Regions from separate parts of the Cupriavidus sp. LA-1 genome, predicted to be linked through region 1. Evidence: predicted binding sites of a transcription regulator. Region 1 holds the regulator's gene; the other holds the start of a gene.
What was found. The regulator FNR, encoded in region 1, switches genes on or off when oxygen is low (the NO sensors DNR and NnrR bind a similar motif). The targets are predictions, from matches to a motif close to TTGATNNNNATCAA.
Positions count from the first base shown of each region.

Region 2: a site for FNR is predicted at 9,766-9,779, ahead of ACZ5MJ_RS16965 (Kdo hydroxylase family protein). Genes of this name have one in related genera too.

Region 1 is NZ_AP031387.1:1,309,150-1,324,206, forward strand. Features, by position in the region: gene ACZ5MJ_RS06230 (heavy metal translocating P-type ATPase) at 1-729, shown strand, start outside; gene ccoS (cbb3-type cytochrome oxidase assembly protein CcoS) at 732-878, shown strand; gene ccoN (cytochrome-c oxidase, cbb3-type subunit I) at 1,034-2,482, shown strand; gene ccoO (cytochrome-c oxidase, cbb3-type subunit II) at 2,501-3,163, shown strand; gene ACZ5MJ_RS06250 (cbb3-type cytochrome oxidase subunit 3) at 3,166-3,330, shown strand; gene ccoP (cytochrome-c oxidase, cbb3-type subunit III) at 3,333-4,250, shown strand; gene ccoG (cytochrome c oxidase accessory protein CcoG) at 4,300-5,772, shown strand; gene ACZ5MJ_RS06265 (hypothetical protein) at 5,816-6,025, shown strand; gene ACZ5MJ_RS06270 (hypothetical protein) at 6,022-6,267, shown strand; gene fnr (fumarate/nitrate reduction transcriptional regulator Fnr) at 6,326-7,051, opposite strand; gene ACZ5MJ_RS06280 (sulfite exporter TauE/SafE family protein) at 7,130-7,888, shown strand; gene scpB (SMC-Scp complex subunit ScpB) at 8,479-9,339, shown strand; gene rluB (23S rRNA pseudouridine(2605) synthase RluB) at 9,345-11,249, shown strand; gene rimP (ribosome maturation factor RimP) at 11,551-12,039, shown strand; gene nusA (transcription termination factor NusA) at 12,036-13,511, shown strand; gene infB (translation initiation factor IF-2) at 13,603-15,057, shown strand, end outside.
Region 2 is NZ_AP031387.1:3,621,104-3,636,160, forward strand. Features, by position in the region: gene ACZ5MJ_RS16930 (thiamine phosphate synthase) at 1-481, opposite strand, end outside; gene ACZ5MJ_RS16935 (thiazole synthase) at 478-1,314, opposite strand; gene thiS (sulfur carrier protein ThiS) at 1,318-1,515, opposite strand; gene ACZ5MJ_RS16945 (FAD-dependent oxidoreductase) at 1,526-2,719, opposite strand; gene thiC (phosphomethylpyrimidine synthase ThiC) at 2,856-4,736, opposite strand; TPP riboswitch at 4,838-4,939, opposite strand; gene ACZ5MJ_RS16955 (acyl-CoA dehydrogenase family protein) at 5,140-6,801, shown strand; gene ACZ5MJ_RS16960 (GMC family oxidoreductase) at 6,817-8,496, opposite strand; gene ACZ5MJ_RS16965 (Kdo hydroxylase family protein) at 8,711-9,652, opposite strand; gene metK (methionine adenosyltransferase) at 9,855-11,018, opposite strand; gene ACZ5MJ_RS16975 (lysophospholipid acyltransferase family protein) at 11,350-12,255, shown strand; gene ACZ5MJ_RS16980 (lipid A biosynthesis lauroyl acyltransferase) at 12,252-13,145, shown strand; gene dapF (diaminopimelate epimerase) at 13,198-14,064, shown strand; gene ACZ5MJ_RS16990 (polyphosphate kinase 2 family protein) at 14,173-14,982, shown strand; gene ACZ5MJ_RS16995 (patatin-like phospholipase family protein) at 15,005-15,057, opposite strand, start outside.

The DNA of each region.
Region 1 (15,057 bases):
GGCCTGGAGGCGGTCGTGGCCGGCCGCCGGCTGCGCCTGGGCCGTGCCGATTATGTCGCGGCGCTGGTGGCCGACGGCCCGCCAACGCGCGCAGTGTCCAGCGACCCCACCCATCCCGGTGCGACCGTCGTCTGGCTCGGTGCCGAAACCGGGCTTCTGGCGCGCTTCATCTTGGCCGATGTCGAGCGGCCGCAGACCCCCGAGTTGCTTGCACGCCTGCACGCACTGGGTGTGCGCTGCCATCTGGTCTCGGGCGACAACGTCGCGGCGGTGCACTGGTGGGCATCGCAATTCGGCATCAGCCGCGTGGCCGCGGAGGTCACGCCCGAAGGCAAGCGCGACTACGTGGCGCGGCTGCAGCAGGGCGGGGCGGTGGTGCTGGCCGTGGGCGATGGCATCAACGACGCGCCGGTGCTGGCGCAAGCGCAGGTGTCGATTGCCATCGGCAGCGGCGCGCCGCTGGCCCAGGCCGGCGCGGATGCGGTGCTGACGCATGGGGGTGTGGCCGAGATCGCCACCGCGCTCGCGGTATCGCGCCAGACGCGCCGCGTGGTGCGCCAGAACCTGGGCTGGGCCTTCTTCTACAACGTGGTCGCCATTCCGCTGGCGGCGACAGGGTTGGTCACGGCATGGATGGCCGGCGTCGGCATGTCGCTGTCGTCGTTGCTGGTGGTCGCCAATGCCTGGCGCCTGCTGCGCGCGGGCAAGCCGCGCCACAAGGGAGCCTGACGATGGAAACGCTTTACCTGCTGGTGCCGATGAGCCTGGTGCTCGTGGTGGTCATCGCAGGCGCGCTGTGGTGGGCCCTTCATGCCGGGCAGTACGACGACCTGGACCGGCCCGCCGAATCGATCCTGCTGGACAACGACAAGCCCTGAATCCGCGGCAAAAGCGGGCCTCCGACCGGGGCCTCGCATGCAGGTTCAACGCGTGTCCGGAGCGACTTGATAAAGATCAACGCGCCCGCGGCACAGTTTTCCTAAAGTCACGCTGTCAGTAGGTTTTTTCTCTTCTCTAAGCTTTGGGGGTCTGAATGGATGTCACTGCCGCGTCTTCACGCGTCGACACCTTCAATTACGGCGTCGTAAGACAGTTCGCTGTCATGACGGTAGTCTGGGGGATCGTCGGCATGGCCGTCGGCGTGCTGCTGGCAGCACAGCTGATCTGGCCCGAACTCAACTTCAACACGCCCTGGCTGTCGTTCGGCCGGCTGCGCCCGCTGCATACCAATGCGGTGATCTTCGCCTTCGGCGGCAGCGCGCTGTTCGCGACCTCCTACTACGTGGTCCAGCGCACCTGCCAGGCCCGCCTGTTCTGCGGCCCGCTCGCCGCGTTCACGTTCTGGGGCTGGCAACTGGTCATCGTCGCGGCCGCCATCACGCTGCCGCTGGGCATCACCAGCTCCAAGGAGTACGCCGAGCTTGAATGGCCCATCGACCTGCTGATCACCGCGGTCTGGGTGGCCTACGCGATCGTGTTCTTCGGCACCATCGTCAAGCGCAAGACCCGGCACATCTATGTCGCCAACTGGTTCTTCGGCGCCTACATTCTGACCATCGCGCTGCTGCACATCGTCAACAACATCGAGATGCCGGTGTCGATGTGGAAGTCCTACTCGGCCTATGCCGGCGTGCAGGACGCGATGATCCAGTGGTGGTACGGCCATAACGCCGTGGGCTTCTTCCTGACCACCAGCTTCCTGGGGATGATGTACTACTTCATCCCCAAGCAGGCCGAACGCCCGATCTACTCCTACCGCCTGTCCATTGTCCACTTCTGGGCGCTGAACTTCACCTATATGTGGGCTGGCCCGCACCACCTGCAATACACCGCGCTGCCGGACTGGGCGCAGTCGCTCGGCATGGTGTTCTCGCTGATCCTGCTGGCGCCGTCCTGGGGCGGCATGATCAACGGCATCATGACGCTGTCGGGTGCCTGGCACAAGCTGCGCACCGACCCGATCCTGAAGTTCCTGGTGGTGGCGCTGTCGTTCTACGGCATGGCCACGTTCGAAGGCTCGATGATGTCGATCAAGACGGTCAACGCGCTCTCGCACTACACCGACTGGACCATTGGCCACGTGCACTCGGGCGCGCTGGGCTGGGTCGCAATGATCTCGATCGGCTCGCTCTACTACCTGATCCCGCGGCTCTTTGGCGAAAAGCAGATGTACAGCGTCCGCCTGATCGAGTGGCATTTCTGGATCGCGACCATTGGCGTGGTGCTGTATATCGCCTCGATGTGGATCGCCGGCGTGATGGAAGGCCTGATGTGGCGCGCCACGCAGCCTGACGGCACGCTGACCTATGCCTTCGTCGAGGCGGTCAAGGCCAAGTACCCGTTCTACCTGATTCGCCTGCTGGGTGGCCTGTGCTTCCTGTCCGGCATGCTGCTGATGGCCTACAACGTGCTCAAGACCATCGTCGGCAAGCGCGCCGTGGATGCGCCGATCCCGGCCAGCATCACTGCCTCTGCCCACTGATCAATCCAGGATAGAAAGATGTCCGACAAACAACGCTTCTTTTCCCACGAAACGCTGGAGAAGAACATCGGCTGGCTGATCATCTGCACGATCCTCGTGGTCAGCATTGCGGGTCTGGTCCAGATCGTGCCGCTGTTCTTCCAGCACTCCACCACCGAGCCGGATCCGGGCATCACGCCGTATTCGCCGCTGCGGCTGATGGGGCGCGATATCTATATCCGCGAAGGCTGCGTCGGTTGCCACTCGCAGCAGGTGCGCACGCTGCAGGCCGAGACCGAGCGCTATGGCCATTACTCCACGGCGGGCGAGTCGGTCTACGACCACCCGTTCCTGTGGGGCTCCAAGCGTACCGGTCCCGACCTGGCGCGCGTGGGCGGGCGCTACTCGGATGACTGGCAGCGCATCCACCTGCGCAATCCGCGCGACGTGGTGCCGGAATCGGTGATGCCGTCGTACCCGTGGCTGGAAAAGGCCGAGTTGCCCACCAACGATATCCAGGCCCGCATGCGCGCGCTGGTCCGCCTGGGCGTACCTTACACCGACGCCGAGATCGGCAAGGCACCGGAAGCGCTCAAGGGCAAGACCGAAGAGGACGCGCTGGTTGCCTACCTGCAGGGCCTGGGCACCAACCGCCGCAATGTGCGCGTGGATTCCGCCGCGGCAGCGGCGCCCAAGGAGTAACCATGGCCATGATCACTGCCATTGCGACCGTCGTGTCGATGGTCGTCTTCCTGGGGATCTGCTGGTGGGCCTGGTCGGCCGGCCGGCAGGCCGCCAACCGGGAATCCGCCATGCTGCCGTTCGCGCTGCCTGACGAACCTACGACAACATCGAGCCGGAACACCTAGCCATGAGCGATTTCATTTCCGAATTCTGGAGTTATTACATTGCCGGCATCGCGCTCATCGGCATCGTCTGGTGCGTGTGGCTGCTGTTCTCGCAACGCAAGATCACCAAGACTGCCGGTGGCACCGAAGATACCGGGCACGTCTGGGACGGCGACCTGCGCGAGCTCAACAACCCGCTGCCGCGATGGTGGATGTGGATGTTCCTGCTGGCCTGCATCTTCAGCCTGGTCTACCTGGTGCTGTATCCGGGCCTCGGTTCATATGCCGGCGTGCTGAAGTTCTCCACGCAGGGCGAACTGGCCGCGCACCGCGCGGCGCAGGAGCAGATGCAGAACGAGATCTACGCCAAGTACCTGAAGATGGACGTCAAGCAGGTGGCGGCGGACCCGCAGGCGCGTGAGATCGGCCAACGCCTGTTCCTGAACTACTGCGCGCAGTGCCATGGCTCGGACGCGCGCGGCAGCCGCGGCTTCCCGAACCTGACCGACAATGACTGGCTGTATGGCGGCGACCCGGAAACGATCCAGCAGACCATCACCAAGGGCCGCAACGGCGTGATGCCGTCGTTCGCTTCAACAATCGATGGCAAGCAGGCGGGCGATGTGGCGCAGTACGTGCGCTCGCTGTCCGGGCTGTCGTCGGATCCGATCCGCGCGTCGCGCGGCGAGGGCACCTTCAAGACGACCTGCGCGGCCTGTCACGGCTCCGGCGGCAAGGGCAACCAGGCGCTCGGCGCGCCGAACCTGTCGGACAACGTCTGGCTCTATGGCAGCTCGGAAGCCAGCATTGTCGATGCCATCCTGAAGGGCCATAACAACCATATGCCGGCGCATGAGGAAATCCTGACCCCCGAGCGCATCCGCATGCTGACCGCCTATGTCTGGGGTTTGTCCAATACCGGGGGCGGAGCCGGGAAATGACCGACGACTCATGTGAGCGGGCGCTGGTGGCTCGCGGGAGAGCATGCCCATGAACGCACCCGGGACTGAGGAAAGGGCCCGCGCGGCCGACCTGCAACGGTCGGCCGCTGCGCCGGGCGAGACCTCGGACGAAACGCTCTACGAGGTCCGCCGCAAGATCTATCCGCGCTCGGTGACGGGCGCCTTCTCCAGCTGGCGGGTCTGGCTGGTGATCCTGACCCAGCTGATCTACTACGGCACGCCCTGGCTCCAATGGAATGGCCGCCAGGCCGTGCTGTTCGACCTTGGCGAGCGCAAGTTCTATATCTTCGGGCTGGTGCTGTGGCCGCAGGACGTCATCTACCTGGCGGTGCTGCTGGTCATCTCCGCGCTGGCGCTGTTCCTGTTCACGGCGATCGCGGGGCGGTTGTTCTGCGGCTACGCGTGTCCGCAGACGGTCTACACCGAGATCTTCATGTGGATCGAGCGGCGGGTCGAAGGTGACCGCATCGCGCGCATCCGTCTCGACGGCGATCCATGGAGCCTGCGCAAGTTCCGTATCAAAGCGACCAAGCACTTGCTGTGGGTGCTGATCGCGCTCTGGACCGGCTTTACCTTTATCGGCTACTTCGCCCCGATCCGTGAACTGGGCGGCGAGGTGCTGGCCCTGTCGCTGGGGCCCTGGCAGGCGTTCTGGATGCTGTTCTATGCGTTCGCCACCTGGGGCAACGCGGGCTTCATGCGCGAGCAGGTGTGCAAGTACATGTGCCCGTATGCGCGTTTCCAGAGCGTGATGGTGGACCGCGATACCTATGTCGTGACCTACGACGTCGGCCGCGGCGAGCCGCGCGGCAGCCGCTCGCGCAAGACCGACCACCACAAGGCGGGCCTGGGCGATTGCGTCAACTGCAGCATCTGCGTGCAGGTGTGCCCGACGGGCATCGATATCCGCGATGGCCTGCAGTACGAATGCATCGGCTGCGGCGCGTGTATCGACGCCTGCAACCAGGTGATGGACAAGTTGGACTACCCGCGCGGCCTGATCCGGTACACGTCCGAGAACGCGATGCGCAAAGGCTTGTCTGCCGTGGCGTCGCGCAAGCGGCTGCTGCGTCCGCGCGTGATCATCTATTCAGTGATCTGGGTCGCGCTGCTGGCCGGATTCCTGGCGTCCATCGCGCTGCGCACGCCGTTGAAGGTCGACATCATCCGCGACCGCGGCGCGCTCGGCCGGGAAGTGGAAGGACGCTGGATTGAGAACGTCTATCGCCTGCAGCTGATCAACACGACCGAAGCGCCGGTGCGGATCCGGGTAAGCGCCGACAGCGATGAACTGAAGAACCTGACGGTGGAGTACGACAAGCAGGCCGAATTGCTGGCGCCGACCTCCAACCGGTTGCTGCCGATCCGGATCCGCGTGCCGGTCGAGGCCGCGGCGCAGGGCACGCACAAGATCAGCGTGACAGTAACGAGCGAAGGCACGGAGCGGGGGCATGCCGAAATCCGGCAATCCACCAGTTTTATCGTGCCGCGCGATTTGTGAAGCCAGGGGACTCGGACGTAGTCGCCAAGACGAAGGGGGCAAGATGAATCAGCAAGGCAATCCGTGGTGGAAGGAGCCGTGGCCGTGGCTGCTGATGAGCGGTCCGCTGGCGGCCATGGTGGCGTGCGGCGTGACGATCTGGCTGGCGTCAACGCATCCCGACATGCCTGTGCAGGGCGCGACGCGCCATGGCCTGGTGGTGGAGAAGCCCGGGGCCACGCCGCCCAGGCCTGCCACAGCGAGGCAGCCATGAGGTTGCGCTGGCTGATGTGGGTACTTTGGCCGGGGTTCCTGATGGCCGGCTTTGCGACCGCGACGGTCTTTTCGGTTGTCGATCCCGGTGACCTGAAGTTCTTCGGCCACCCGATCGAATCGTCGCGCGAGTCGGTCTACACCGTCGGCTTTCTGCTGGCCTGGGTGTTCTGCGCGCTGTCGAGCGGGTTGACGCTCTACACCATGCCGACGCGGCTGGCCGATACTGACGAACTGGAATGAGGCTGGCGCGGCCATCGTCGCTGCCGGCGCCACATGCGGCGCCGACAGAGGCGATGGCTCAGCAAGTGCGGCTGTAGAGTTGCTTGATGCCGTCGATGTCGACCAGCTTGACATGGCGCTGGCGGATCTGGATCAGGCCCGCTTCGGCAAAGCGGGAGAACAGGCGGCTGACGGTTTCCAGCTTCAACCCAAGGTAGCTGCCGATTTCTTCGCGGCTCATGCGCATCACGAACTCGGACGCCGAATACCCGCGCGCCGACAGCCGCTCCGACAGGTTGATCAGGAAGGCGGCAAGGCGTTCCTCGGCGCGCATCGAACCCAGCGTGACCAGCATGAGCTGGTCTTGCGTGATCTCCTTGCCCATCAGGCGCAGGAACTGCTGCTGCAGCGACGGCAGGTCGGCCGACAGCGATTGCAGCTCGTTCATGCGGACCACGCATACCTCGGTATCTTCCAGCGCGGCGGCATCGGAGGCATGCTGCATCTCGCCGAGTCCGTCGAGCCCGACGATTTCACCGGGCAGATGGAAGCCGGTAATCTGCGAGCGGCCGTCTTCGGTGGTGACGTGGGTCTTGAGCGTGCCGAAGCGGATGGCATAGACGGCGGTGAGTGGATCGCCCATGCGGTACAGGGTTTCACCCTTGTGCACGCGAATGCGCTCTTGCACCAGCGTGTCCATCTTGGCGAGGTCTTGCTGCGACATGCCAACCGGAAGGCACAGCTGCCCCATCGCACAAGTGGAGCAACGGGGCGACATCTCGGTAATGGGAATGGAGGTGAGCAATTGGAACCTGCTAGAAATGGCAGCGAGGGCGCGATTGGTACATTTTAACGTGCGATGTGATCCTGCAGGGAGACAGAATTGACATTTGGAGTGCTGATCAGCGTTTTCCTGCTGGCTTTGCTGGGCGGTGTCCACTGTGCCGCAATGTGTGGTGGCGTGGCCCTGGCGGTGGAACAGCGGCGCGGGATGCCCGCGACGGTCAGCCTGGTGCGCAGCCGCGCCGCCTGGCTTGGTGAGTTGCTGGTGATGCACATGGGCAGGATTTCGACCTATATGCTGCTGGGCGCGGCGCTGGGTGCCGCCGGCGCCTCGGCATGGAAGCAGGATTACTTGCCGGTGCAGCGCTGGCTGTTCGGCGCGGGCAGCGTGATGCTGTTGTGGTCGGGCTGGCGCCTGCTGCACGGCAGTACCTTTAGCGTGAACCGGCTGGAACGGCTGGCAGCGCGTGGCAGTGCCGCCGCGGCGCGGCGGCTGGGCCGCCTGGCGGGCGGCATGCCGGCATTCGTGCGGGCGCGCGGCGGTCTGGCGCGGCGCTATGGGGTAGGGCTGGCCTGGGGCCTGGTACCCTGCGGCATGGTCTATGGCGCGCTGACGCTGGCGCTGCTGGCAGGCAACGCGGGCTCTGGGGCGCTGGTCATGGGGGTTTTCGGGCTCGGCACGCTGCCGAATCTGCTGGTTCTGTCGGGGCTGTCGGGCTATTTGCGGCTGCTGTCGAGGCGTCCCGGCGTGCGGCTGGGGGCCGGCCTCGCGGTGATGGCGTTTGGCGGCCTTGGTATTGCGCGAGCGGTGCTGCTGCCACATTCGCTGGCCGGGCAGGGGTTCTGTCTGGTGTTTTGATGCCGTCTGGGACTTTTCTGAGGCGTTGGCGCCGCTTGGACAACGGATGATGGTTGCAGGCAGAGGCGGGAATGCCATACAATCGCCAACATTGCGGTATCGCGCGGAGTCAGACAGGCCGCGGTAAGCAGCGGCGAGCAGCGCCAGGCGGCCTTCCTACCAGAAGGCGCGCTCAGGACAAGGGAAGCGGAAGGTTTTCGATGCCCGTCCCGCCCCCGCGGTCCATCCGGTTCAAAAGATCTGGTTCAAAAGTCCGGCTGGCACCGTGGTGTTGTAGATGCCGGCCTAGCTCCCGATACCCGTTTTTTCTTGCGTCCGAGGCGTTCAGTTCGCTGACAGCGACGTCCGTAGTGTGCGGATGCGCGACGCAAGAGGTCCGCTGGCCGGTTCATGGCGGCGTGCGGACGATCTCCTGCCGGAACGACCCGGCAACTCGATGCAAAGAAAGGGAAGTGCACGGCTTGGATACAGCAGGTATCCGGCTCGCTGCGCAATGAGATGGCGGTGGCTTTCGCACCGCTGTATCCAAAATCTCCGGTGCCCCGGATCCGTCCGGGAGCAGGTGCAAAGACAGGCTGCACACCATCAACATGAATACCCAAGAGGCGAAGGTCGTCCTCGAGACGGCGCTGATCTGCGCGCAGGAACCGTTGCGCGTCAATGATCTGCGGCGACTGTTTGACGACGACGTCGGTGCAGACACCATCCGCGTGCTGCTCGAGGAACTGCGCCAGGACTGGCGGCCGCGCGGCGTGGAACTGGTGGCGCTGGCAAGCGGCTGGCGCTTCCAGAGCCGGCCGGAAATGCGGGAATACCTCGACCGCCTGAATCCGGAAAAACCGCCAAAATACTCGCGCGCCGTCATGGAGACCCTGGCGATCATTGCCTACCGCCAGCCCGTGACCCGGGGCGATATCGAGGAAATCCGGGGCGTGACCGTCAGCACGGAAGTGATCAAGAAGCTGGAGGACCGCAGCTGGATCGAGGTGATCGGTCACCGCGACGTGCCCGGCCGGCCCGCGCTGTATGCCACCACCAAGGCGTTCCTGGACGATCTTGGCCTGCGCACGCTGGATGAGCTGCCGCCGCTGGAAGACGCCCAGGCACAGGCGCAGGCAGCCTTGCTGGAGCAGCAGGCGATCAATTTTGAAGACCTGGCGGCGAACAAGCCGGCCAGCGCCGACGAAGAAGCTTTTGCCGAGCCGGCCAGCCAGGCTGACAGCGCGGCCGCGGCCGAAGCGTCTGGCGAGAATGAAGCCGACGAGACCGGTCCGGTCGACGCAGGCGCCAATGGCTTCGATGTGCAGCCGCTGCAGCCGGTGGCTGCCGAGGCTGATTCGAACGATTCCACCGAACCAGCCGTACCCAATCCGGACGGGGCGCGGGGCGAACTGCCCGAAGACGGCAACCCGCCGCACCCGAGCGAGCACGACGAGCGCGTGCCGAACTGAACAACATGCAACATCCGATAGTGAATACCTTGTCTGATTCCGTTGAGCAAGACACCCGCCATGCGGGCGCATCCGCCGACACCGGCGCCGCAGAACCCGGATCGGGCAGCGAAGCCGCGCCCCGCCGCAAGGGGCTGCGCCGCGGGCTGAGGAACCTGGTGGCATCGCGCCGCCAGGCGGCGCAGGACCGTGCCGAGGGCGCCGAAGGCGCCAGCGCCGGCGGCCAGGGCGATGCCGGTGAGCCGGGCGCCGCACAGGCGGCTGGCGGCGGGCGCGGTGGCCAGCGTGGCCGCGGCAAGCGCAAGACGGGTCAGGGCGAGGGCGGCCAGGGAAGCCAGGGCGGCCAGGGCGGCCAGGGCAACAGCAAGGCCGACAAGGTTGACCGCGCGGCCAGGGCCGAAGGCACCGACAAGCCCGAGCAGCCCGGCCGCAAGCGCAAGCCGGGCCAGCGCGCCGGCAAGCCGGCAACGCCTGGCGAGGCCCAGGGCGCCGGCGCGCGCCAGCAGGGCCGCCGCAAGGAAGGTGGCAAGCCGCAGGCGCCGCGCAAGGGCCCGGGCCAGGGCGGCGGTGAAAAGACTGCGGCGAGCAGCGAAGACCTGTTCCGCTTCGTGATCTCCGAGCAGTACGACAGCGAAGACACCGTCATTCCGCGCACCAAGGCCAAGCCGGTGCGCGAGCTGTCGGCCGACGACGACGCGCCCAAGCTGCACAAGGTGCTGGCGGAGGGCGGGCTGGGCTCGCGCCGCGAGATGGAAGAACTGATCCTGCAGGGCCGGGTCTCGGTCAACGGGCTGCCGGCGCACATCGGCCAGCGCATCCTGCCGGCCGACCAGGTCCGCGTGAACGGCAAGCTGATCCACCGCAAGGTGTCGACCAAGCCGCCGCGCGTGCTGCTGTACCACAAGCCCGCCGGCGAGATCGTCAGCCAGTCCGATCCGGAAGGCCGTCCGACCGTGTTCGACAGCCTGCCGCGCATCAAGACCGGCAAGTGGGTCGCGGTGGGCCGCCTGGACTTCAATACCGAAGGCCTGCTGATCTTCACCACGTCGGGTGATATTGCCAACCGCTTCATGCACCCGCGCTACGGCGTGGAGCGCGAGTACGCGGTGCGCACGCTGGGCGAGCTGGCCGAAGCCGACCGCCAGCGCCTGCTGCACGGCATCAAGCTGGACGACGGCGAGGCCAACTTCCTGCGCATTGCCGACGGCGGTGGCGAAGGCGTCAACCAGTGGTACCACGTGGCCCTGACCGAAGGCCGCAACCGTGAAGTGCGCCGCATGTTCGAGGCGGTCGGCCTGACCGTGTCGCGCCTGATCCGGACCCGCTACGGCCAGTTCCTGCTGCCCCGCGGCCTCAAGCGCGGCCGCTGGCAGGAAGTGGAGCCGAATGACGTCAAGGCGCTGATGACCGGTGTCGGCCTGAAGGTGCCGGGCAAGGGCGAGCAGGCCCCCAAGGGCGCCACCAAGGTGGGCGGACGCAAGCAGCGCACCGAAGCCGCGATTGCCGGCATGCCGATGCCCACGGGCATGGACGGCCTGCCGCGCTTCGACCAGGGCGGTGCCCGCGGCGGCAGCGGCCGCAGCGGCCAGCCGGATCCGATGAAGACGTCGATGGGCTATATCAGCCACGGTCCGACGTTGCTGACCTCGCACGCGGCCAACCTGGGCGGTGGGCGCGGTACCGGTGCGCGCCAGGGCCGCGGTGGCGCTGGTATGGGTGGCATGGGCGGCATGCGCGGTCAAGGCGGCCAGGGCCAGGGCCAGGGCCAGGGCAAGCCGCGCCGCGGCGGTGGCGAAGCCAATGGCAATGTCATGCCGAAGGCGGCGAAGCCGGGCGGTAACCGTTCCCCGCGCAGCGGCGGAGGCGGTGGTGGCGGCAATCGCGGTGGCAACCGCGGCGGCAACCGATAAGCGCTGATTGCGGCGCTCGGCGGGCAGAACGCCGCCTGGCGCCGCATGCAGTGTGCGGAAATGTCTGGCTTTTGCCTTTTCGACATAATCCGCGTATAATTCAAGTCTATTCAAAAAGCCATCCTCGTCGAGGATGGGCGAATGATGGGCATTGCGCCCATTTTTTTTTGGTTCGCCCGTTTTTCGGTTCTCTCCGCTGGGGCGGGGGGGTGGCGGACAGGCAGGGCTGCAGCAGGGTCGTCCCGGACGGCACCGGCGGGTTTGCCTGCCACGGTGTTGATGGCCATTACTCGGGATAACAGTGCATCTGGCAGATTTGATCGAAACCACCCTTAGCGGCATGGGATATGAGCTGGTCGAGCTCGAGCGTGCCCCGGCTGGATTGCTGCGTGTCTATATCGATCAGCCTGAAACCGGCATTGCCATCGAGGATTGTGAAAAGGTGAGCCGCCAGCTCACCCACGTGTTCACGGTCGAGAACGTCGACTACGAACGCCTCGAGGTCTCGTCGCCCGGACTGGACCGGCCGTTGAAGAAGCTGGCCGACTTCATCCGCTTTGCCGGCGAGGAGGCGCGCGTGACGCTGCGCCTGCCCGTCAACGGACAGAAGAACTTCACAGGCATCCTGCGCGAGCCCACCGGCGCGGCGGGCGAGGAGAAGATTGGCCTGGAGTTCGAGGGCAAAGATGGCCCGGCGCTGCTGGAATTTGCCGTATCCGATGTCGACAAGGCACGCCTGGTGCCGGTGATCGACTTCAAAGGAAATCAAAGAAAAGGGAACAAGCAATGAGCCGCGAAGTTCTGTTGCTCGTCGATGCGCTTGCGCGTGAGAAGAACGTCGACAAAGATGTGGTATTCGGTGCCCTGGAGGCGGCGCTCGCCTCGGCCACCAAGAAGCGTTTCGAGGAAGACGTGGATATCCGTGTCGCGATCGATCGCGAGTCGGGCGAGCATGAAACCTTCCGCCGCTGGCTGGTCGTTCCCGACGAGCTGGGCCTGCAGGAGCCGGACAAGCAGATCCTGCTGTTCGAAGCCCGCGATGAAAACCCCGGCATCGAGCTGGGCGACTTTATCGAGCAGCAGATCGAGTCGGTCGAGTTCGGCCGCATTGGTGCGCAGGCTGCCAAGCAGGTGATCCTGCAGCGCATCCGCGACGCCGAGCGCGAGCAGATCCTGAACGACTACCTGGATCGCGGCGAGAAGATCATGACCGGCACGGTCAAGCGCGCCGACAAGAAGGGCCTGATCGTCGAATCCGGCCGCGTGGAAGCGCTGCTGGCCCGCGACCAGATCATCCCCAAGGAAAACCTGCGCACGGGCGACCGTGTGCGTGCCTATATCCTGAATGTGGACCGCGCCGCGCGCGGCCCGCAGATCGAACTGTCGCGCACCGCGCCCGAGTTCCTGATCAAGCTCTTCGAGAACGAAGTGCCGGAAATGGAGCAGGGCCTGCTGGAGATCAAGGCGGCAGCCCGTGATCCGGGCGTGCGCGCCAAGATTGCCGTGGTCGCGCATGACAAGCGCATCGACCCGATCGGCACCTGCGTGGGCGTGCGTGGCACGCGCGTCACCGCGGTGCGCAACGAGATCGGCGGCGAGGCGGTGGACATCGTGCTGTGGTCGGAAGACCCGGCGCAATTTGTGATCGGCGCGCTGGCGCCGGCGCAAGTGCAGTCGATCGTCGTGGATGAAGAGAAGCACAGCATGGACGTGGTGGTCGACGAGGAAAACCTCGCCGTCTCGATCGGCCGCAGTGGTCAGAACGTGCGCCTGGCGTCCGAGCTGACCGGCTGGCAGATCAACATCATGACCCAGGAAGAATCGGCGCAGAAGCAGGCCGAAGAGAGCGATGTCGTGCGCAAGCTGTTCATGTCCAAGCTGGACGTGGATGAGGAAGTTGCCGACATCCTGATCGAGGAAGGCTTCTCCACGCTGGAAGAAGTGGCTTATGTCCCCATCAGTGAAATGATGGAGATCGAGGCCTTTGACGAAGACACCGTCAACGAGCTGCGCAATCGCGCGCGTGATGCGCTCCTGACGATGGAACTGGCCCGGGAAGAAAAGGTGGAAGAGGTGTCGCAGGACCTGCGCTCGCTCGACGGCCTCAACCCGGAACTGATCGGCAAGCTGGCCGAAGGCGATATCCATACGCGTGACGACCTGGCCGAACTGGCCGTGGACGAGCTGGTCGAGATGACCGGTGTCAGCGAGGAAGAAGCCAAGTCGCTGATCATGAAAGCACGGGAACATTGGTTCACCTGAGGGACACGGCCGGGCCGGCCTACACCTGGCCCGGGCGCGCTTTCCGCAACAATTTGTCCCGACGTAGAAACCAAGCATTGAAAGGGTTTGAATGGCAAGCACAACAGTTGCCCAACTGGCCGCAGAACTGAGTCGCAGCGCAGCTGCCCTGCTGGAACAATTGCAGGCGGCTGGGGTGGGCAAAGCGACGCCAGAGGACATCATCACGGAATCGGATAAGACCAGGCTGCTGGACTATCTGAAGCGCTCGCACGGCCAGGCCGACGACAGCGCCCGCAAGAAGATCACACTGACCAAGCGCGAAACCTCCGAGATCCGCCAGTCGGATGGCGCCGGCAAGACCCGCACGGTCCAGGTCGAAGTGCGCAAGAAGCGCGTGCTGATCAAGCGCGACGAAGCTGCGCATGATGCCCAGGCCGACGGTGTCGAGGCACAAGCCCCGGCCGTGGACGCTGCCGATGAGGCGCACCGCGAAGAGGAAGAACGCCGCCAGGCCGAGCAGCTGGCGCGCCAGGAAGCCGAAGCCAAGGCCGCCCGCGAGGCAGCCGAGCGCGAGGAAGCCGAGCGCCGCGCCCGCCAGGAAGCACTGGAGGCTGAACAGCGCCGCCAGGCCGAACTCGCCGCCCGCAAGGCGGAGGAAGAGGCTGCCGCTTCGCGCGCCGTGACCGAAGCCAACGAGGACTCCTCGCGCAAGAAGGCCGAGGACGAGAAGGCCCGCGTCACCGCCGAGCGCGCCGAGGCGCAGAAGGCTGCCGACGAGGCCAAGGCCGCCGCCGACAAGGCCCGCGCCGAGCAGGAAATCGCTGCGCGCAAGCGCCGCGAAGCCGCCGAAGCCGAAGCCCGCGCGATCCAGCAGATGCTGAACGCACCGGCACGCGTGCTGAAGGCGCCGTCCGAGCGCAAGGCCGAGGAAAAGAAGGCCGAGCAGACCGGTACGCTGCACAAGCCGGTCAAGCCGGCAGGTGCGACCGAAGCCAAGCCGGGCGAGAAGAAACCGGTGACCGCGACCGCCACCACCACCACCGCCGACAAGAAGGGCAAGGTCGTCAAGGCCGGCACCTCGTCGACGTGGCAGGACGAAGGCAGCCGCAAGAAGGGCAGCGGCCTGAAAACGCGCGGCGATTCGTCGGGCGGCGTGGGCGGCTGGCGCGGTGGCCCGCGTGGCCGCGGCAGCAGGCAGCAGCAGCACGACGACAGCCGCAGCAACTTCCAGGCGCCGACCGAGCCGGTGATCCGTGAAGTGCACGTGCCTGAAACCGTCTCCGTGGCCGACCTGGCCCACAAGATGGCGGTGAAGGCATCCGAGGTCATCAAGCAGATGATGAAGCTCGGCCAGATGGTGACGATCAACCAGGTGCTGGACCAGGAAACCGCCATGATCGTGGTGGAAGAAATGGGCCACAAGGCGTACGCCGCCAAGCTGGACGATCCGGAAGCCCTGCTGGTGGTGGACGGCGAGGAACACGAAGACGCCGAACTGCTGCCGCGTCCGCCGGTGGTGACCGTGATGGGTCACGTCGACCACGGCAAGACCTCGCTGCTGGAT
Region 2 (15,057 bases), 1.8 Mb from region 1:
CCTGCTCGGGCGCCACCAGCGCGGCGTGCCGCACATGCGGGAAGCGCGCGAAGTCGGACGGCCAGTCGGCCGAGCCCGGCTCCCAGGCGCGTGCCAGGCACAGCGCGTCGTGCGCCGGGAAATGCAGCGACAGGCAGGCCAGCAGCACCGCGACAAAAGCGGGCGAATGCGGCTGGCCGGTGTCGGCGGCCACAGAGAAGACCCACGTGCCCATCGGCGAGCGCACGGTGTCGATCCACCGGCCGCCCTCGCGGTCGGTCTCGATCAGCGTGGCGCCCGCGGCGGCAACGCGCGCGATCACGGCTTCGTCGGCTTCGCCGTCGGACAGCAGCACATCGTGGGCGCCGGGTTGCGCCGGCGCGTCGGCCAGGCGCCAGGCCTGCCACGGCTTGTCATCGACGCCAAAGGTCTCGCCATAATGTTCCAGCACCGCCTGGCGCAGCGGGCCGTCGCTGGCGGCATGCACCGCGCGGCGGGTCATGCGCGCTGCTCCGTGTTGTCGGCGTGCCAGAACGGCATGCCGACGACAGGCGTGCTGGCCTGCGCGACCTCGCGCTCGGGCATCGGCCCGGCCAGGTAGGCGGTGCGGCCGGCTTCCACGGCCTGCGCAAAGGCGCGTGCCATGTTGACCGGGTAGGCAGCCTGCGCCACCGCGGTGTTGAGCAGCACGCCGTCGTAGCCCCACTCCAGTACCTGCGCCGCGTGCGACGGCAGGCCCAGGCCGGCATCGACGATCAGCGGCGTGTCGGGCAGGCGTTCGCGCAGCACGCGCATCGCGTGCGGGTTGACCGCGCCGCGGCCGGTCCCGATCGGGGCGGCCCACGGCATCAGCGCCTGGCAGCCCACGTCGAGCAGGCGGCGGCACAGCACCAGGTCCTCGGTGCAGTACGGCAGCACCTTGAAGCCTTCCTTGATCAGGGTCTCGGCCACGGCCGGCAGGTTCAGCGTATCGGGCTGCAGCGTGTAGTCGTCGCCGATCAGCTCGAGCTTGATCCACGGCGTTTCGAAGACCTCGCGTGCCATCATCGCGGTGGTGATCACCTCCTGCGCGGTAAAGCAGCCGGCGGTATTGGGCAGCACCGGCACGTCCATGGCCCTGAGCATCTGCCAGAAGGCCTGGCCGCCCTCGCCATCGCCGACCGCGCCCTGGCGGCGCAGCGCGACGGTGATCATGGCGGGCTTCGACGCCTGCACGGCCGCCTCCAGCGTGGCCGGGGACGGGTAGCGCGCGGTGCCCAGCAGCAGGCGCGAGCCGAACGACTCGCCATACAGCACGAACGGGTCGCGCAAGGTTTCGGAGGGTTCGAAGGTCATGGGTCAGCCTCCCGTCACGGGTTGCACGAGGTCGATGCGGTCGCCGGCCGCAAGGGGGGTGTTGGCGTGGGCGCCGCGCGGCACGAACTGGCCGTTGACCGCCGCGGCAAAGGGGGGCGCGATCTGCGCCGCGCTCACCGCGTCCGCCAGCGTGGCGGAATCGGCAAGGGCTAGCGGTCGGCCGTTGAGCAGGATATCCATGTCGTTCACGTTAGTGCAGCAGCCCGCCAGGCGCGGCCATGGCTGTGGTGGCGGGCGCATCGGTCACGGCTTCGATCATGCCGGGCCAGCGCAGCGCGGCCGGCACCGCATGGGCCGCGGGATCGCCCCTGAGCAGCGCACCGACCACCGCGCAGGCGGCCTCGGTCACTGCCGGCGCGATCAGGAAGCCATGCCGGTACAGCCCGTTGACGCGCACCACGCGCGCGCGCTGGTCCACGCGGATCGCGGGCAGGTGGTCGGGGCGCGTCGGGCGGCGCTGCACGTTCAGTTCCAGCACGCGCGCCTCGCCGAAGGCGGGATGCAGCGAATGCGCCGCCGACAGCAGCTCCAGCGCGGAGCGCACGCTCATCGGCGACTCGTCCTCGCTTTCCAGCTCGGTGGCGCCGATCACGTACAGGTCGTTGGGCTTGGGCGCGATATAGATCGGATAGCGCGGATGCAGCAGCCGTACCGGCCGGTGCAGCTTGACGTCGGGGGCGTGCACGCGCACCACTTCGCCGCGCAGGCCACGCAGACCCGGCCGGGTGCCGCCGGGCTGCACAGGCCAGGCCGCGCGCGCGCCCAGGCCGCGGCAGTCCAGTACCACGTCGGCACGGATGCCGAGCTGGGGCAGCGAGCGGGCGTCGACTTCGCCGGCCTCCCAGACGCAATGCACGCCTTCGCTGACCGCGCACGACAGCAGCGCGCGCAGCGCGCCGCGGTTGTCGAGCTGGCCTTCGCCGGCCAGCAGCAGGCCCTGCGGGAAGCGGCCCGTGAGCGCGGGTTCGACCTCGCCCACGCCCTTCGCGTCGAGCGCGCACAGCCGCTGCGCCACCAGCTCCGGCGGTGCCACGGCACGCACGCGGCTGGTGAACAGCGACATCTCGGCGCGGTCGCGCGCATGCCAGACCACCAGCGTGCCGTCTTCCTGGAAGAAGACCGGCTCCGCCAACTCGGCCAGCCACGCGCGCCACAGGTCGACGCTGGCAATGCCCAGGTCGACGATGCGGCGCTCGGCAATGGCCGACTCGGCCAGCGGCGCCAGCATGGCGGCGGCCACATAGGCGGCCGAGCCCGCGCCGTCCGGGCCGGCCCGCTCCACCAGCGCCACGCGGGCGCCGCTGCGGACCAGTTGCCAGGCGGCCAGGCGGCCGGCAAGACCGGCCCCGAGGATGGCGACGTCAAACGACTGCACTGCTGTCATGAGGGGTGTTGTGCCGGACGCGCCATGCGGCCGCGTCCGGCCTCCTATGTCGGTGCCGCCGCGCGGGGCGCAGCGCGGCGGCGGATCATGCGCGGGCATGGGTTGCGAAGCCATGCCCGTACTGCCTGTCACTGCCTTACGAGTAGATCTTGCTGCCCTTCTTCAGGAACTCGATCGACTTCTCTTCCATGCCCTGCTGCGCTTCCTTGGGCAGCGATGCCGCATAGTCGCGCACTTCCTGCGTGATCTTCATCGAGCAGAACTTCGGCCCGCACATCGAGCAGAAGTGGGCGATCTTGGCGCCTTCGGCCGGCAGCGTGGCATCGTGGTACGAACGCGCGCGTTCCGGATCGAGGCCCAGGTTGAACTGGTCTTCCCAGCGGAACTCGAAGCGTGCCTTGGACAGTGCGTTGTCGCGCAGCTGCGCGCCCGGCCAGCCCTTGGCCAGGTCAGCGGCGTGGGCGGCGATCTTGTAGGTGATGATGCCTTCGCGCACATCTTCCTTGTCCGGCAGGCCCAGGTGCTCCTTGGGCGTGACGTAACACAACATGGCGGTGCCCATCCAGCCGATATTGGCCGCGCCGATGCCGCTGGTGATGTGGTCGTAGCCGGGAGCGATGTCCGTTACCAGCGGTCCCAGCGTATAGAACGGTGCCTCGTAGCAATGCTTGAGTTCTTCGTCCATGTTGGCCTGGATGCGCTGCAGCGGCACGTGGCCCGGGCCTTCGATCATCACCTGCACGTCGTGCTGCCACGCCTTGGCGGTCAGCTCGCCCAAAGTGCGCAGTTCGCCGAACTGGGCGTCGTCGTTGGAATCCGCGATGCAGCCCGGACGCAGGCCGTCGCCGAGGCTGAACGACACGTCATAGGCCTTCATGATCTCGCAGATCTCGTCGAAGTGCGTGTACAGGAAGTTTTCCTTGTGGTGCGCCAGGCACCACTTGGCCATGATCGAACCGCCGCGCGAAACGATGCCCGTGACACGGTCGGCGGTCAGCGGCACATAGCGCAGCAGCACGCCGGCGTGGATGGTGAAGTAGTCGACGCCCTGCTCGGCCTGCTCGATCAGCGTGTCGCGGAACATCTCCCAGGTCAGGTCCTCGGCGATGCCGCCGGTCTTGTCCAGCGCCTGGTAGATCGGCACCGTGCCGATGGGCACCGGCGAGTTGCGCAGGATCCATTCGCGGGTTTCGTGGATGTGCTTGCCGGTGGACAGGTCCATGATGGTGTCGGCGCCCCAGCGGATCGACCACACCATCTTTTCCACTTCCTCGGCCAGCGACGAGGTCACCGCCGAGTTGCCCAGGTTGCCGTTGATCTTGACGCGGAAATTGCGCCCGATCGCCATCGGCTCCAGCTCGGTGTGGTTGATGTTGGCGGGAATGATGGCGCGGCCCGAGGCAATCTCCTGGCGCACGAATTCCGGCGTGATGTCTTCCGGACGCAGCGGCAGGCCGGCACCGAGCGCGTTGCCGGGGTGCTGGCGCAGCAGCGCCTTGTATTCGGGCTTGTCGTACAGCGCCTGCAGGTTCAGCGATTCGCGCAGGGCCACGTATTCCATTTCCGGCGTGATGATGCCGCGGCGCGCATAGTGCATCTGCGACACATTGGCGCCGGCCTTGGCGCGGCGCGGGTTGGTCAGCTGGGCAAAGCGCAGGTGCGCGGTGGCGGGGTCGTTGGCACGGTCGCGGCCGTATTCCGACGACAGGCCGGACAGCACCTCGGTGTCGCCGCGCTCTTCGATCCACTTGGCGCGCAGCGCCGGCAGGCCGGCCTTCAGGTCGATATGCACGTCCGGGTCACTGTAGGGGCCCGAGGTGTCGTACACCGGGATCGGCGGATTGGGCATGTCGCCCTTCTCGGTGCGCGTCGAGGTCTGCAGGATGGTCCGCAGCGGTACGCGGATATCTGGGCGGCTGCCGGTCAGGTAGGTCTTGCTGGAAGCCGGATAGGCGAATTTCTGGTCGAGGTCGCTTTCAAGCGATTCGAAGGATGCAGCGGGGGCAGTACGGGCCATGGGTGTCGTCCTCTCTCTTGCGGGGGTGGACGAAACCAGGAGCCTTGTGAGCGCTGCCTGGGGCCTGAAGCCTGGGGCGGCGAGTCCCGGAGGGACTGGAGACTTGGTCTTGTGAAACTTCCCACGCCGGTACTAGCCGGATCGGGTTCGAAGGGACTCTCTCAGCCGCACGGCCCATCCGTACGGCACCCCTGTTTCATCCAACGGGGTGAATTTAAGCACAAGGTGCCGGCGGGCGCCAGTGCCAGTTCCCTGCCGATTGTGGTGCCACACCTGTGCGAAAAGGTATCGAATCGCGCATGCTGCGCCGCAAAATCGCCAACAAGGGGACGACCGTGCACTCAAACACCGGGTACGTGATCTACCATGCAAGCAAACGGCAAGCACCGATCCAGGAGACATCATGACCGACGCCGCCACGCACCGCGTTTTCAACCAGGTGCCGGATCTCGCCCACTACAACCTGTTTGGCTGCGACCGCGCCGTGCGCGCCGCGCTGGAACGCCTTGCCGGCGGCTGGCATGCCGACGCGCTCGGGCAGTTCGGCGCGCGGCTGGGCGAGCCTGAAGTGCAGCAATGGGCGGCCGACGCCAACCACTTCACGCCAGAACTGCACACCCACAGCCGCACCGGCGAGCGCATCGACGTAGTGGACTTTCACCCGAGCTGGCACGCGCTGCTGGGCCTGTTGCGCAGCCAGCAGCTTCAGGCCCTGCCCTTCGCGCAGCCGCGCGCGGGCGCATGGGCGGCGCGCACGGCTGGGTATTTCCTGCAGGCACAGGTGGAATCCGGCTCGCTGTGCCCGCCGACCATGACCTTTGCCAGCATCCCCGTGCTGCGCAAGGAAACGGCGCTGTTTGCCGAGCTGGAGCCGCGCCTGTATGCCACCGAGCATGATGCGCGCGACCTGCCGTGGCGCAGCAAGACCGCGATCATGATCGGCATGGGCATGACCGAGAAGCAGGGCGGATCGGACGTGCGCGCCAACACCACCGTGGCGCGCGCGGTGGGCGGCGAAGGCCGCGGCGCGGAATATGCGCTGACCGGCCACAAGTGGTTCTTCTCCGCGCCGATGTGCGATGCGCACCTGGTGGTCGCGCGCATGGGCGCCGAAGACGGCCCGCTGTCGTGCTTCTTCGTGCCGCGCTTTCGCGACGACGGCAGCAGGAACGCGGTGCAGATCCAGCGCCTGAAGGACAAGCTCGGCAACCGCTCCAACGCCAGCAGCGAGGTCGAGTTCCGCGATGCCACCGGCATCCTGATCGGCGAGGAAGGCCGCGGCATCCCCACCATCATCGAGATGGCCACCAGCACGCGGCTCGACTGCGTGATCGGCAGCGCCGCGATCCTGCGCGCGGCCTTTGTGCAGGCGCTGCACCATACGCGCCACCGCAGCGCCTTCGGACGCCTGCTGGCCGACCAGCCACTGATGCGCAATGTGCTGGCCGACCTGGCGCTGGAATCCGAAGCCGCCACGCTGCTGATGATGGAGCTGGGCCATGCCTTCGAGCATGCCGAGGACGATCCGCTCGCGGCGGCCTGGAAGCGCGTGGTCACGCCCGCGGCCAAGTTCTGGGTCTGCAAGCGCACGCTGGAAGCCACCGGCGAAGCGATGGAAGTCTGGGGCGGCAACGGTTACGTCGAAGAAGGCCCGATGGCGCGGCTGTATCGCGAGGCGCCGGTCAATTCGATCTGGGAAGGCTCGGGCAACATCATGTGCCTGGACGTGCTGCGCGCGATCCAGCGCAATCCGGACGATGCCGCGCGCTTGCTGCAGGACCTGTCGCGCCGCGCCGGCGGCCATCCGGCGGTGCGCGCGGAACTGGCCTCGCTGCAGGCATTGCTGCGCGAGCCCCCCGAACTGCTGGAAGCCAACGCGCGCCGCTTTGCGCAGGGACTGGTGCTGACCGCGCAGGCCGCGCTGATGCTGGCGCATGCCGATACCGAGAGTGCGGAGCTGTTCGTCGCCAGCCGGCTGGGGCGGCAGCATGGGCGCGTCTTCGGCACGCTGGATGCGGATGCCGATGTGCTCAAGCGGGTGTTCTCGCGCGGCTTCGAAGGCTAGGGCTCACACCTCCCGTCAAGCCTCCATCGATTCCAGCACGCGCAGCATCACGCGCGGCGCATAGCGGATCAGGTCGTGCGCGCGCTCGCCGATCATGATCGCGGGTGCATTGGTGTTGCCGCCGATCAGGGTCGGCATCACTGACGCGTCGACCACGCGCAGGCCCTCAACGCCGCGCACGCGCAGCTGCGGGTCCACCACCGCCATCGCATCCATGCCCATGCGGCAGGTACCGACCGGGTGATAGATGGTATCGGCGTGCTCGCGGATCAGCTCGCGCACGGCTGCATCGTCGCTGCCGTCGGCGCGCAGGCCGGCCGAATAGAGCTCGCGCCCGCCGAAGCATGCCAGTTGCGGCTGCGACAGGATGCTGCGCACGATGCGCACACCGGCCACCAGATCGCCCAGGTCGCGCATATCGCTCAGGTACTTCGGATCGATCAGCGGCGCACGCCGGATATCGGCCGAGGCCAGTCGCACCTCGCCACGGCTGCGCGGGCGCAGCAGGCAGACATGGCATCCATAGCCGTGGCCGGAGTTCAGCCGGCGCATGTGGTCGTCATCGATGCCGACCACGAAATGCAGCTGCAGGTCAGGCTCGGGCAGTTCCGGCCGGCTGCGCAGGAAGCCGCCCGCCTCGGCAAAATTGCTCGACAGCATGCCGGTGCGCTCGCGCCGGTAGCGCAGCATTTCGGACACCAGCCGCGCGAGGCCGCCGAACGACACCCCGAACAGCTCGGGCACGGCGGTGCGCTTGTGCAGCACGATGTCGAGATGGTCCTGCAGGTTGGCGCCCACGCCGGGCAGGTCGTGCACCACGCCGATGCCTTGCTCGCGCAGTAGCGCGGCAGGGCCGACCCCCGAAACCATCAGCAACTGCGGCGAGCCGAACGTGCCCGCGCACACGATCACGTCGCGGCGCGCGCGCAGCAGTTGCTGGCGGCCATCCCGCACCACCCGCACACCGGCTGCGTGGCGGCCCTCAAAGACAATGCGCAGCGCCTGCGTGTCGGTCAGCACGTGCAGCCGCGCACGGCCGCCATTGCAGGCGCGGTCGCGCACGTTGCCGCCGTGCAGGTAGGCGCGCGCGGCATTCCAGCGCTCGCCGGCATGTTGCGTGACCTGGTACCAGCCCACGCCTTCCTGCTCTTCGCCGTTGAAGTCGTCGTTGCGCGGAAAGCCGGCCTGCTGCGCGGCTTCGATAAAGCGTTCGGCAAAGGGGTTGGGGGTGCGCAGGTCGCTGACATGGAGCGGACCGTTGCCGCCGTGCAGCGGGTCGTCGTCGCTGCCGGCCAGGCGTTCATTGCATTCCGCGCGGCGGAAGTAAGGCAGCACGTCGTCCCATGACCAGCCGTCGCAGCCGGCGTCGGCCCAGGCGTCGTAGTCGGCGGGGCGGCCGCGGGTGTAGATCATGGCGTTGATCGAAGAACTGCCGCCCAGGCCGCGCCCGCGCGGCTGGTAGCCGCGGCGGCCGTTCAGGCCCGGCTGCGGCACCGTCTGGAAGCCATAGTTGCGGGCCCCGGCACGCGGCAGCAACGCGGCCATCCCGGCGGGTGTGCGTATCAGCACATGGTGATCGTGGTGCCCGGCCTCGACCAGCGCGATGGCGTCGTCGCCGCTGTCGGCAAGCCGCCCCGCCAGCGCACAGCCCGCCGAGCCCGCACCGACGATGACGTAGTCATAGGTGGTTTCCATCTGTCTCCCCGCGAGTCCGCAGGCGGCGCGCATGCGTGAGCCGGGCTGCGCCGGTGCGCCCGCCCTTGTCCGTCCAGCGGATGGCAAGCCGTGAGATTCAGTGTAGACGTTAGCCGGAGGGGTGGAGAAGGACGGCGGCAAGGCACGCGCGCAAGCACGTCGGACGGGCCGCGTGTGCTCGGGCGCAACCCGGCTGCGGCTGCTCCTGCGCTGGTCAGGACACCAGCATCGGCCGTCCGAGCATGCGCGACAGCACGGCCTCGGGCGAGTGGGTGTGGTCGGAAATCGCCTGCGGCGCCAGGTAGATGGTCTGCTCCATCATCGCGCGCCCGCGCATGGCGGCATGCAGCAACTGGTCGCTGAAGACGATCCAGGTCGAACCCGGCGGGAACTGGAATTCCTGCTGCGGCACGTTGGCCTGGTAATCCAGGTCGGCCTTGGCCAGGTCGTGCAGCTGCAGCATGCGGTGATCGTATTCCGAGCGCTTGCGCTTGGTGATATGCAGCAGCTTCATCAGCGACGCCTGCCCCGGCCACATGCCATGGGTCTTGGGCACGAACTTCCGTGCAAAATCGCCGAACGGCTCGCCCACGCGCCACACGCGCGGTGCGGCCGGGTCGATATTGTGGAACACGCGCAACAGGCGCTTGCCCAGCATCGGGTTGGACGGGAACGAGTCCACGTGCAGGCGGGTATCGTCCTTGCGCCAGCTGACCGGGCGCCCGGCGATCTCGCTGGGCCGCAGCGACGTGCCGGCGCGCGTCATGTGCGGGGTATATTCCGGGAACAGCGTGCTCACCAGCGCCTCGCTGTTGTCGGCGTAGCGGCGGATCAGCGTGTACAGGTCCGCCAGGTCCTGCGGGCTGCCCTGCGCACCGCGCACCGCGGTGTCGTCGGCGCGCAGGTTGATGTTCTTGGACTTGCCGTCCGAATAGCGACTGTCCAGGAAGCGCTCTTCGCCCGGCTGGAAGCGGAAATTCAGGTGCGGGAAGTACAGCACGGCTCCCTGCTCCAGTTCGCGGCGCAGCGTGGCACGTTCTTCGGCCGTGACCTGGGGAGCCCAGTCCGTATAGGGCTGCGGACGGATCAGGTTGAGTTGGCCGGCGGCGCCAGGCTGGGCTGAGGTCGACGGGGCAAGGACAGGCGCTTCGGACATGGCATCCTCTGGAAACGGTCACCAGTGTTTGGGGTCGGCCGCCGGCGTGGCGGCTGGGAATGGCGGGATTTTACTCCCTGCCGCCAGCCGTGGCGCCGGCGTCACGCGGCGACTGGACCAGGATCAAACCCGCATGAAAAAACCCCGCGGGCCCTTGCGGGCCGGCGGGGCTTGCCGTCAGTGCAGCTGGCGCGGGTGGCGCTTACAGGCCGGCCGCGGCGCGCAGAACAGCTGCCTTGTCGGTGGCTTCCCACGAGAATTCCGGCTCTTCGCGGCCGAAGTGGCCGTAGGCGGCGGTCTTCTCGTAGATCGGGCGCAGCAGGTCCAGCATCTGCACGATGCCCTTCGGGCGCAGGTCGAAATGCTCCTGCACCAGTTCGGCGATCTTGGCGTCGGGAATCTTGCCGGTGCCTTCGGTGTAGACCGTCACGTTGATCGGGCGGGCCACGCCGATGGCATAGCTGACCTGCACCTGGCACTGGCGCGCCAGGCCCGAGGCCACCACGTTCTTGGCCACATAGCGCGCGGCGTAGGCGGCCGAGCGGTCGACCTTGGACGGATCCTTGCCCGAGAACGCGCCGCCACCATGGGGCGAGGCGCCGCCGTAGGTGTCGACGATGATCTTGCGCCCGGTCAGGCCGCAGTCGCCCTGCGGGCCGCCGATGACGAAGCGCCCGGTCGGGTTCACCAGGTACTTGGTTTCCTTGAGCATCTCGGCCGGCAGCACCGGCTTGATGATCTCTTCGATCACGGCTTCGCGGATCTGGGCCTGGGTGATGTCGGGCGAATGCTGGGTCGACAGCACCACGGTGTCCACGCTGTGCGGCTTGCCGTCTACATAGCGCACCGTGACCTGCGACTTGGCGTCCGGGCGCAGCCAGGGCAGGCGGCCGTCGCGGCGCAGCAGCGACTGGCGCTCGACCAGGCGGTGGGCGTAGTAGATCGGGAACGGCATCAGTTCCGGGGTCTCGTCGCAGGCGTAGCCGAACATCAGGCCCTGGTCGCCGGCACCCTGGTTCAGGTAGTCGTCGGAGGCGCGGTCCACGCCCTGGGCGATGTCGGGCGACTGCTTGTCATAAGCCACCAGCACGGCGCAGCCCTTGTAGTCGATGCCGTATTCGGTGTTGTCGTATCCGATGCGCTTGATGGTGTCGCGCGCGATCTGGATGTAGTCGACATTGGCGGTCGTGGTGATTTCCCCGGCCAGCACCACCAGACCGGTGTTGCAGAGCGTCTCAGCTGCCACACGCGCATACTTGTCCTGGGCCAGGATGGCGTCCAGGACGGCGTCGGAAATCTGGTCAGCGACCTTGTCGGGATGGCCTTCGGAGACGGATTCCGAAGTAAAAAGGAAGTCGTTTGCCACGAACTTATTCTCCAGGTTGGCTATTGCGTGCCAGCCTGTTCGGTTCATGGCGGCGACGCTTTAGCGGTATTTCAGGCAGCCCGGTTTGAGCCGCATCGCCCCGCAAGTTGTCAGTTAACTCGGCGATACACGCTATTATACGCGCCTGCCGGCTTCGTTGCAGCGCGCCATTGGTGCGGTACAACACTTGCCGGCACGCCGGGGCGCTGTGCCCGTGCTGGTCCCTGTTGACGGCACGCGGCGTGCGGAACTGAATACCGCATCGAAAAAAACGCCTGCTTGCCCGTCTGTTCCCGGCACGGACCTGCGACAGACCTGTTTTTCGCGCCTGATGACCTTTTTATTCTGGCTGATCTCCCGATTCCCCCTGCGGCTGCTGCAAGCCGTGGGCGGCGCCATCGGCCTGCTGATTGCGCGCCTGCCCGGCCGCTATGGCCAGCGCCTGCGGGAAAACTTCCGACTGGCCTTCCCGGATGCCACCGAGGCGATGATCGACGAGGCCGCCCGCTCGACCGGGCGCATGATCATCGAGATGCCTTACTTCTGGAGCCGCAGCAGGATCGGCGCAAAGCTGTACGGCTTTGACGACTACCTGTGGCCCGAGCTCGGGAAGCTGCAGGCGCGCGGCAAGGGCATCATCATCCTGACCCCGCACCTGGGCTGCTTTGAAGTGCTGCCGCAGTCCCACGCACTGCATCGCCCGGTCACCGCGCTGTTCAAGCCGCCGCACCAGCCCTGGCTGCGCGAGTGGATCGAAACAATGCGCACTCGCCCCAATATGCATATGGCGCCGGCCACGCCGCGCGGCGTGCGCATGCTGGTGAAGGCGCTCAAGCGCGGCCAGGCGGTGGGCATCCTGCCCGACCAGGTGCCCAGCGGCGGCGAAGGCAACTGGGCGCCGTTCTTCGGCAAGCCCGCCTATACGATGGCGCTGGTGCACCGGCTGCAGCAGCTGACCGGCGCGCCGGTGGTGGCGGTCTTTGCCGAGCGCCTGCCGCGCGGCGCCGGCTATCGCGGCCATCTGCGCGTGATCAACGACGGCGGCATGCTGCCGGACGATCCCGCCGCCGCCGCCGCTGCCATCAACCGGACCATCGAAGAACTGGTAAGCCTGTCCCCCACCCAATACCTGTGGGGCTACAACCGCTACAAGCAACCCGCCGGAGCGGGCACCCCGGATGCGCCAGGCACCCCGGGCAACCATACCGAGCCGGCCACTGATCAATCGATTTCATGAGCCGCGTGTTCACCTGGCTCGGCATCGGCCTGCTGACGGTGCTGGGCAAATTGCCATATCCCTTCGTCGCGCGCTTCGGCGAGGCGCTCGGCGGCCTGCTGTACCGTTTGCCCAGCGAACGGCGCCGCGTGGTGCAGGCCAACCTGCGCCTGTGCTTCCCGGAGCGCACCGAGGCCGAGATCGACGCGTTGTCGCGCCAGAGCTTCCGCATCCTGTTCCGCAGCTTTGCCGAGCGCGGCATCTTCTGGACCGGCAGCGAGGCACAGATGCGCCGCTGGGTGCAGATCGATGACGAGGCTGACCTGGTGGCGCTGGACGGCACCCCGCATATCCTGGTGACGCTGCACCTGTCGGGCGTGGAAGCTGGCGCGATCCGGCTCACCATCCACCTGCGCGAGCATGTCGGCCGCTCCGGCGCCTCGCTCTACACGAGACAGAAGAACGCCCTGTTCGACGGCTTCCTGAAGCACGCCCGCGGGCGTTTCGGCGCCAACATGATCTCGCGCAACGACAGCGCACGCGACATCCTGCGCTGCCTGAAGAAGGGCGAGGCGATGCAGCTGATCGCCGACATGGACTTCGGCGAGCGCGATTCGGAGTTCGTGCCGTTCTTCGGCGCGCAGGCGCTGACGCTGACGTCGGTATCGCGGCTGGCGCGGCTGACCGGGGCCAAGGTGGTGCCGATCTACACCGAGATGCTGCCCGACTACCAGGGCTATGTGCTGCGCGTGCTGCCGGCCTGGGAGCACTACCCGGGCGCGAGCGTGACTGAAGACACGCGCCGCATGAATGCCTTTTTCGAGGACTGCATCCGCCCGCGCGTGCCCGAGTACTACTGGGTGCACAAGCGCTTCAAGAACCGCATGCCGGGCGAGCCCGCGATCTACTGAGCGCGTCCGGCACGTCCAACGCATCCGGCGCCCCGCAGCTACAATCCCCACCATGAAACTCCAGTTCACCAAGATGCACGGCGCCGGCAACGACTTTGTCGTGCTCGACGGCATCCACCAGCAGATCGACCTGACCCCGGCGCAGTGGCGTGCCCTTGCCAGCCGGCATTTCGGCGTGGGCGCGGACCAGATCCTGATCGTCGAGAAACCGACCCGCGCGGACGTCGACTTCCGCTACCGCATCGTCAATGCCGACGGCAGCGAGGTGGAGCACTGCGGCAACGGCGCCCGGTGCTTCGTGCGCTTTGTCACGGACAAGGGCATGACCGACAAGCGCTCGGTGCGCGTGGAGGTGATGAACGGCGTGATCACGCTGACGCTGCAGGACGATGGCCAGGTCACGGTGGACATGGGCGCGCCAGAGCTGGAACCGGCGCGCGTGCCGTTCCGCGCACAGGGCCTGCCGACCCGCGCCGAAGCCGCCGACACGCTGTACGGCCTGGAGGTCAACGGCCGCACCGAATGGATCTCGGCGGTGTCGATGGGCAACCCGCACGCGGTGCAGGTGGTCGACGACGTGGAAAACTTCCCGGTCCTGCAGGACGGTCCGGTGGTGGAATACCACCCCGCCTTCCCGAACCGCGTCAACGCCGGCTTCATGCAGATCGAAAATCGCCACGCCATTCGCCTGCGCGTCTACGAGCGCGGCGCGGGCGAGACCCTGGCCTGCGGCACCGGCGCCTGCGCGGCCGTGGTGGCCGGCATCCGGCGCGGCCTGCTGGATTCGCCGGTGCAGGTCCACACCCATGGCGGCGAGCTGAACATTGCCTGGGACGGCGGCGCTGAATCGGTGCGCATGACCGGCCCGGCCACCACCGTGTTCGAAGGCAGCATTGACCTGGCGGCCCTGCCGGCCTGACCATACGGGCTGCGCGCCCCTTTCCGCACTCCCGGCGTCCCTTGCAACGGAGTCCTGGCGGGGGCGCCCACTCCCTTGATCCTGCAGGTCAGACCGATTGGAGCGCCCATGCCGCTGGACGATTTCCGCATCACCTCGGGCAAGCAATTCCGCCTTGCCGACTTCGACCCGGGCAGCAAGCCGCTGTCCTGCGGCAAGAAAGAGGAAGACCTTGCCCGCATCGTCGAACTGAGCAACGCCCTGGACGCGCAGCAGGACATCTTCTATGCCGAGCACCGCCGCAAGCTGCTGGTTGTGCTGCAGGGCATGGATACCAGCGGCAAGGACGGCACCGTGCGCGGCGTGTTCCGCAGCTTCGATCCGTTGGGCATCCGCGTGGTCGGCTTCAAGGCCCCGACGCCGGAGGAACTGGCGCGCGACTACCTGTGGCGTGTCCACCTGCAGGTGCCGAAGGCGGGCGAGATCGTGGTCTTCAACCGCAGCCACTATGAAGACGTGCTGATCACGCGCGTGCACGACTGGATCGACGCCGCCGAATGCGAGCGGCGCTTCCGCCAGATCCGGGACTTCGAGGCCATGCTGACCGAGACCGGCACCACCATCGTCAAGTGCTTCCTGCATATTTCCCGCGACGAGCAGAAGGCGCGGCTCGAAGCACGCCTGGCCGACCCGCAGAAGCACTGGAAATTCGACACCACCGACCTGACCGAGCGCAAGCACTGGAAGGCCTACGCGGATGCCTACGAGGCCGCCATCATGGCGACCAGCACGCCCGAATGCCCGTGGTATGTGGTGCCGGCCGATTCCAAGACGCACCGCAACCTGATGGTGGCCGAGATCCTGACCCGGGTCTTCGCGGACCTGAAGCCGGCCTATCCGCCGGCGCGGCCGGAACTGGCCAAGCTCAAGGTCGACTGAGTTCCGCGCGCCTCAGCCGCCCTCAGCTACCATTGCCGCGGTGCACGTCGTGCGTGACGAAGGGGTGCTCGAGGC